2 regions of the [Pantoea] beijingensis genome follow, and region 2 is predicted to be linked to the other one. Evidence: predicted binding sites of a transcription regulator. Region 2 holds the regulator's gene; the other holds the start of a gene.
The links. The regulator CRP, encoded in region 2, controls carbon source genes, mostly activating them, when cyclic AMP is high. The targets are predictions, from matches to a motif close to ATGTGANNNNNNTCACAT.
Positions count from the first base shown of each region.

Region 1 (3,888 bases), 410 kb from region 2:
AACTAAAGATTAGACTATGAGTGCTGAAAATAAGCAGTCCCTTGGAGCCGTGACGCTTGCGGCAATTGGTGTGGTATACGGAGATATTGGCACCAGTCCGCTGTATACGCTGCGTGAGTGTCTTTCTGGTCAGTTTGGTTTTGGTGTTGAGCGTGGCGCGGTTTTCGGATTTTTATCCCTGATTTTTTGGCTTCTTATTCTCGTCGTTTCACTGAAGTACATCAGCTATGTGATGCGGGCTGATAACGCTGGTGAAGGCGGGATTTTAACGCTGATGTCACTGGCCGGACGCAATACGGGCGCCCGTGCAACAGCTGTGCTCGTTATTATGGGCCTGATTGGCGGCAGTTTTTTCTTCGGAGAAGTGGTGATCACCCCTGCTATCTCGGTGATGTCTGCGATTGAAGGTTTAGAGATTGCCGCACCTTCACTGGATGCGTATATCGTTCCCTTATCAATAGCAGTATTGACGCTGCTCTTTGTTATTCAGAAACACGGTACAGGCATTGTCGGCAAGCTCTTTGCGCCCGTTATGCTGCTATGGTTTATCGTGCTGGCGATACTCGGCGCGCGCAGCATTATTGATAACCCTGAAGTGTTACAAGCCATGAATCCTTCCTGGGCCGTTCATTTCTTTGTGCAATACAAGCAGATCTCTTTCTTCGCTCTCGGTGCCGTCGTATTGGCGATTACCGGCGTTGAGGCACTGTATGCGGATATGGGGCATTTTGGTAAGTTCCCTATTCGGCTGGCATGGTTCTCTGTTGTGGTACCGGCGCTGGTACTGAACTATTTTGGTCAGGGAGCGTTATTGTTGAAGCATCCTGAGGCGATAAAAAACCCATTCTTTTTGCTGGCACCCGACTGGGCGCTCATCCCATTACTCATTCTGGCCACGTTGGCAACGGTTATTGCATCACAAGCTGTGATTTCTGGCGTATTCTCCCTCACTCGGCAGGCCGTGCGATTAGGATATTTGCCACCCATACGCATCGTTCATACGTCGGAAAATGAGTCGGGACAAATCTATATCCCGGTGATTAACTGGATACTCTTCTTTGCGGTGGTGATTGTTATCGTGAGCTTTAAGCACTCCAGTAATCTTGCGGCGGCTTACGGTATTGCAGTTACGGGAACCATGGTTTTAACCTCGATCCTGAGTTGCACCGTAGCGGTAAAAAACTGGCACTGGAATCGCTATCTCATTGCGCTGATTCTGGTGATGATGTTGTGCATTGATGTACCACTATTCTCTGCCAACCTGGTGAAAGTGTTCTCGGGTGGCTGGTTACCGCTAAGCCTGGCGCTGGCGATGTTTATTGTGATGACAACCTGGAAAAGTGAACGCTTCCGTTTATTGCGTCGTATGCATGAACACGGTAACTCCCTTGAGGCAATGATCGCTTCGCTGGAGAAATCGCCACCGGTTCGTGTACCGGGTACCGCGGTTTATATGTCGCGTGCTTTGAACGTTATTCCTTTTGCCATGTTGCATAATCTTAAACATAACAAAGTTTTACATGAGCGTGTGGTGCTGCTGACGTTGCGTACGGAAGATGCGCCCTATGTGCATAACCTGCGTCGTGTCAGTATTGAGCAGCTTTCGCCCACCTTCTGGCGCGTGGTGGCAAGCTATGGCTGGCGAGAAACGCCCAATATGGAAGAGATTTTCCATCGCTGTGGGCTGGAAGGTTTGAGCTGCCGGATGATGGAAACCTCATTTTTCATGTCGCATGAGTCTCTCATTATTGGCGATCGTCCGTGGTATTTACGGCTGCGTGGAAAACTGTTCCTCGCACTACAGCGCAATGCTCTACGGGCACCGGATCAGTTTGAAATCCCACCAAACCGTGTGATTGAATTAGGCACGCAGGTTGAGATTTAACGGTGATATACCGGGAGAAGGCTGAAAACCCCCTTCCTGACGATTAGCACATCGCGTTAGCAATCTCGTGCAGCATTGCGAGATTGCTAACGATGGAAAGTTCTAAGCTGCAGTCGGCTTTTCCTGTCCCGTCGGCCGGTAAAACGCTTACCCTGCCCGCCCCCTGCATCAAGATCAGCCAGTGCGTGGCGGCGCAACGGTTCATCATTGTGTGCCAACTGCATTGCTAACACGCCGCTGTTTTATCGTCTTTTTTCATCTCACGTCTTTGTCCTAAACCAAATTTTAAACACAGAGAGCGAAACGTTTCGATGGCGATCACATTTTTATCATATTCCCGTTGTTTTCCGCCGCACTTTTTTTAAACTCATTGTTAGCGAAACGTTTCGCTCTGGAGTAAAAAATGAAAAAAGGCACCTTACTGAATTCTGAAGTTTCTTACGTGATTTCCCGTTTGGGCCATACCGATTGCCTGACGATTGGCGATGCAGGCTTACCTGTTCCTGTGGGCCCACAGCGTATCGATCTGGCGCTGACGCATGGTATACCCAGTTTTATGCAGGTCACCGAAGCGGTAACGCAAGAGATGCAGGTAGAAAGTGCCCTCATTGCGGAGGAAATTAAGCAGCACAATCCGCAGCTTCATAACGAACTGATCGCACATCTTGAACGATTGCAACAACACCAGGGAAAACCTATCAGTATCCGTTATATCAGTCATGAACAGTTCAAATTACAAACACAACGCAGTCAGGCTGTCATTCGCAGCGGGGAGTGTTCCCCGTATGCGAATGTCATCCTCAGTGCTGGCGTGACATTCTGAGGTTGATATGCAACCGTTACTGGAACTGAAAGGTATTGATAAATCTTTTCCGGGCGTAAAAGCGCTCTCTGGCGCCGCGTTGTCCGTTTATCCTGGCCGCGTTATGGCACTGGTCGGGGAAAATGGTGCCGGTAAGTCGACAATGATGAAAGTGCTGACCGGTATTTATCAGCGTGATGCCGGATCGCTGTTGTGGTTGGGTAATGAAACTCGCTTCAATGGACCAAAGGCTTCACAGGAAGCGGGTATCGGTATTATTCATCAGGAACTTAATCTGATCCCCCAACTCAGTATCGCGGAAAACATTTTTCTGGGACGTGAGTTTGTTAATCGTTTTGGTCGTATTCAGTGGAAAAAAATGTATGCCGCCGCTGATGTATTACTGAAACGACTCAATTTGCGCTTTAACAGCCACAAGCTGGTTAGCGAGCTCTCTATTGGCGATCAGCAGATGGTTGAAATCGCTAAAGTGCTGAGTTTCGAATCGAAAGTCATCATTATGGATGAGCCAACCGATGCCCTGACGGATACCGAAACGGTTTCGTTATTTCGCGTTATTAACGAATTAAAAGCGCAAGGCTGCGGTATTGTTTATATCTCGCATCGAATGAAAGAGATTTTCGAAATCTGCGATGACGTCACCATCTTCCGTGATGGTCAGTTCATTGCAGAGCGAGCGGTCACTACGCTGAGTGAAGAGTCGCTTATTGAAATGATGGTTGGCCGCAAACTCGAAGAGCAGTATCCACGGCTGGATAAAGCGCCCGGTGAGATCCTGCTTAAGGTTGAACACCTTAGTGGTCCTGGTGTTGATGACGTCAGTTTCACATTGCGTAAAGGAGAGATTCTTGGCGTGGCGGGGCTGATGGGTGCGGGGCGTACGGAACTGATGAAAGTGCTGTACGGCGCGTTACCACGTACTGGCGGTAACGTTACGCTTGATGGGCACAGCGTTGTAGCCCGCACGCCTGAAGAAGGGTTGGCGAACGGCATCGTGTATATCTCTGAAGATCGCAAGCGTGATGGATTGGTGTTGGGCATGTCAGTGAAAGAAAACATGTCGCTAACCGCTCTGCGTTATTTCAGTCACGCGGGTGGACGCCTGAAGCATGCTGAAGAGCAACTGGCCGTAGGCGATTTTATTCGCCTCTTCAAGGTAAAAACACCGTCTATGGATCAA
Region 1 is NZ_CP071409.1:4,063,157-4,067,044, reverse strand. Features, by position in the region: gene kup (low affinity potassium transporter Kup) at 17-1,885, shown strand; gene rbsD (D-ribose pyranase) at 2,289-2,708, shown strand; gene rbsA (ribose ABC transporter ATP-binding protein RbsA) at 2,716-3,888, shown strand, end outside.
Region 1: the regulator CRP is predicted to act here: its motif matches at 2,192-2,209, upstream of rbsD (D-ribose pyranase).

Region 2 (3,888 bases):
GTAAGGCTTAGGAATATTGAAAAATAGCGCCAGCGTACTGCCAATCACCAGCATGACGGCGAAACGTGTCGCCGTTCGCAATGCGGATGAGTTGAGTGAAAGGTAACTTTTCAGTGCCGGGATCAGCGGCAGTCGTCGTTGTCGATCTTCCATTAGATTACGTTGGTAAAGCGGGCGTTGGGTGCGCAGCACGCGCGCGATGCGACTGAAGTGGTAATAACAAAAATTGCCGACTGGGTTTTCACTGTTCTGTCGTGCGATTTTCTCCAGTGCCTGCAGCTGCTTATCCATACTAAAGCGCTCGGGTAGCCGATGGTAAAGAATATCATCGGCTAGCGTACGAAGCCGGGCCGCTATCGCCTGTGCATTCCAGCGAATCACCGCTTCAGCATGGCTGCGTTCAACCAGTTTTTGCACCTCATCCGGTAGCGACAGGCTGACGGCAATATGCTCCTGCAGATCGAGTGCCACTTGAAATGCACGCGTCAGTCGCTTATGACTGCTGTGGCGGTTTGCCGCCAGCATATGCATCTGCTGATAGCAGATGGTGATCAGGTCCACCGCTCTCTGCTGTCGTACTAACAGAGGTGGTAGTGCTTTTTCAGGGTCGGTGAGCTGTGTTAGCAAGCTATATTTTGCTTCACAGTAGTCGGCCAGTTCACGATAGAGCAGGCTGATCGTTTCGCGCATTGGTTGCTCTTTCCACAGCCAAAACCAGAACCAGTTAAATGCGCCATACCAGATTGTACCGAGTATATAGAGCAGGGGAGGCTCCCATACCGCCATGTGGCCAATAAGGCTGAGCGTAAAAATTCCGGCAATCAAGGACGCGGGGAGAAGCCGTGCATGTAACGGGCTAATTTCTCCGGTCACACCCAGCAGCATGGCCATAGCAAACAGGATTGCAGGCAAAGGGAGCTGGTGTTGCGTCATCCACTGGATCAGAAAACTACTGAGAGCAAATAAGCCACCGCCGATAATCAGCCGCTTAAAAAAGCGTTTGTGTGGCGTATCGAGCCCGGCAATATTGCAGCAGGCGGGGACTAACGAGAAGAGCAGTCCTTTTTGGAGATCGCCAAGCAGCCAGCCAATGGCCACCGGTAAACACAGCACTAGCGTCTGGCGCAGCGCATAGTTTATTTCAGGGTGATAAATGATTCTCCGCCACATCAGGTTATCGCAATATAAAAAAACGGCGTGATAGCAACATCACGCCGTGGGTCGGGATGAATTAACGTGTGCCGTATACAACAATCGTTTTGCCGTGTGCGGAAATCAGGTTTTGATCTTCCAGCATTTTCAGGATACGGCCGACGGTTTCACGCGAGCAGCCGACGATTTGACCAATCTCCTGACGGGTGATTTTGATCTGCATACCGTCTGGATGCGTCATGGCATCCGGTTGTTTAGCCAGATTGAGCAGCGTTTGCGCAATACGCCCCGTCACGTCAAGGAAAGCTAAATTACCTACTTTTTCTGAGGTGACCTGCAGGCGACGCGCCATTTGGGAAGAGAGACGCATCAGAATATCAGGATTGACCTGAATCAGCTGACGGAATTTTTTGTAAGAAATTTCAGCCACTTCACAGGCTGTTTTGGCCCGAACCCAAGCACTACGTTCCTGGCCTTCTTCAAAGAGGCCAAGCTCGCCAATGAAATCGCCCTGGTTGAGATAAGAGAGGATCATCTCTTTGCCTTCTTCATCCTTAATCAGCACTGCTACAGAGCCCTTCACGATGTAGTAGAGCGTTTCCGCCTTTTCACCTTGGTGAATCAGCGTACTTTTGGATGGATACTTGTGAATATGGCAATGTGACAGGAACCATTCGAGAGTCGGGTCTGTTTGCGGTTTGCCGAGAACCATTCGCTGTTATCCTCTATTGTAATCGTGCCCTAAATACAGGGAGGGTATTCCCTGCCAGGCGTTGAAATATTCAAGCGTTTTCCTATCAGGAATTTTATCCGGGCATCTGCTCATTATGTTGTCCCACTTTCGCCGGACTGATTACCCGTCATACTTCGGACTGCAAGTTTTTGGCTGCGTTGTCTTACATGTGGGTATACCCGCTTACCACCATCCTGCTACCCGTGCTCTTCAGGGTATATATGAGTTGGCAAAATATTACAACTTCGTTTGTAGCACAGCTTTCGCTAAGTGTCTCCTGTTGTCTCGCTTCAGCATGAAGTGAATTGCATAGCGTTGCCGTTTTTTCTTGTAAAGCGTAGTCTGAAGTCAACCGGACGAATCAGGAGATGAATGTTATGCAGGCGCGTGTAAAGTGGGTAGAAGGGCTGACTTTTTTAGGTGAATCTGCATCCGGGCATCAGGTGCTGATGGATGGTAATTCCGGTGATAAAGCGCCCAGTCCGATGGAGATGGTATTAATGGCCGCGGGGGGATGCAGTGCAATTGACGTGGTTTCCATCCTGCAAAAAGGGCGCCACGACGTGGCTGACTGTGAAGTGAAATTGACGTCCGAGCGGCGCGAAGAGGCACCGCGTCTTTTTACCCACATTAATGTGCATTTTATCGTTAGTGGCGCCGGATTGAATGATAAAGCGGTGGCACGCGCGGTCGACCTGTCGATAGAAAAATATTGCTCGGTGTCGCTGATGCTGGGTAAAGGTGTAGAGATCACGCACAGCTATGAAGTCATCGAACTGTAATATAGCCCGCAGGGCGGATTGCGATCCGCCACTGCAGTGTTCCTGCCAGCCTTGGCTGGCTTGACGAGTTACTCAATTTTTTTCCCTTCAATCAGACGCTTAACCAGCGGCCCCATGATCAATTCCATCGCCAGCCCCATCTTGCCTCCCGGTACCACCAGAGTATTAATATGGGAAATGAACGATCCCTGGATCATCGCCAGCAGGTAAGGGAAATCAATGTCCTCCAGCCCACGGAAATGGATCACCACAAAGCTTTCATCCAACGAGGGAATATCTCGTGCGGCGAAGGGATTTGAGGTATCGACGGTCGGCACGCGCTGGAAGTTAATGTGGGTTCGTGAAAACTGCGGCGTGATGTAATTGATATAATCTTCCATGGATCGTACGACAGAATCCATTACTGCCTCACGCGAATGACCGCGCTCGCTGGTGTCGCGAACCAGTTTCTGGATCCATTCCAGGTTAACGATCGGCACTACGCCCACCAGCAGATCGACTTTCTCCGCCACATTGTGCTGCTGGGTTACCACGCCACCGTGCAGCCCTTCATAGAACAGCACATCAGTGGGTTCCGGTAGCGGTTGCCACGGCGTAAAGGTGCCAGGCACTTGATTCCACGGCACGGCTTCATCGTACGTGTGCAAATATTTACGTGAGTTACCGCGACCACTGCGGCCATATTCGCTAAAGGTTTCTTCCAGTAGCCCGAAGTCGTTTGCTTCCGGTCCGAAATAGCTAATATGGCGCCCTAAATCACGAGCTTTACGGATTGCCAGATCCATTTCCGGACGGGTATAGCGATGAAAGCTATCACCTTCCAGTTCGGCTGCATGCAAATTAAGCTGCTGGAAGATTTTGCGGAAGGCGAGGCTGGTCGTCGTGGTTCCTGCGCCGCTTGAACCCGTGACCGCAATAACCGGGTGTCTGGATGACATAATAGAACTCCCTGAGAAAATTCGGGCGAAGTGCATTGTTATCACGTTTAGCGCAGCAAAGTCATCTCCGTCGCTTTTTGATGCAAAAAAAGCAACACAGTGCGGCAATTTTGTTGCTTTCATCAGCGCGTTAAATTGGCGAAACTGAGATAAATATTGCAGGAGGTTGCCAATGAATATGCCCTCATCCCGCTGGTGGTGGGATCTCTCGACGCGTGAGTTTAGCGAACTTGAAATGGAAAAGGTGGTGGTGATATTACCTATTGGCGCAGTGGAACAGCAC
Region 2 is NZ_CP071409.1:367,722-371,609, forward strand. Features, by position in the region: gene J1C60_RS01560 (YccS/YhfK family putative transporter) at 1-1,170, opposite strand, end outside; gene crp (cAMP-activated global transcriptional regulator CRP) at 1,232-1,864, opposite strand; gene J1C60_RS01570 (OsmC family protein) at 2,263-2,667, shown strand; gene J1C60_RS01575 (phosphoribulokinase) at 2,736-3,605, opposite strand; gene J1C60_RS01580 (creatininase family protein) at 3,778-3,888, shown strand, end outside.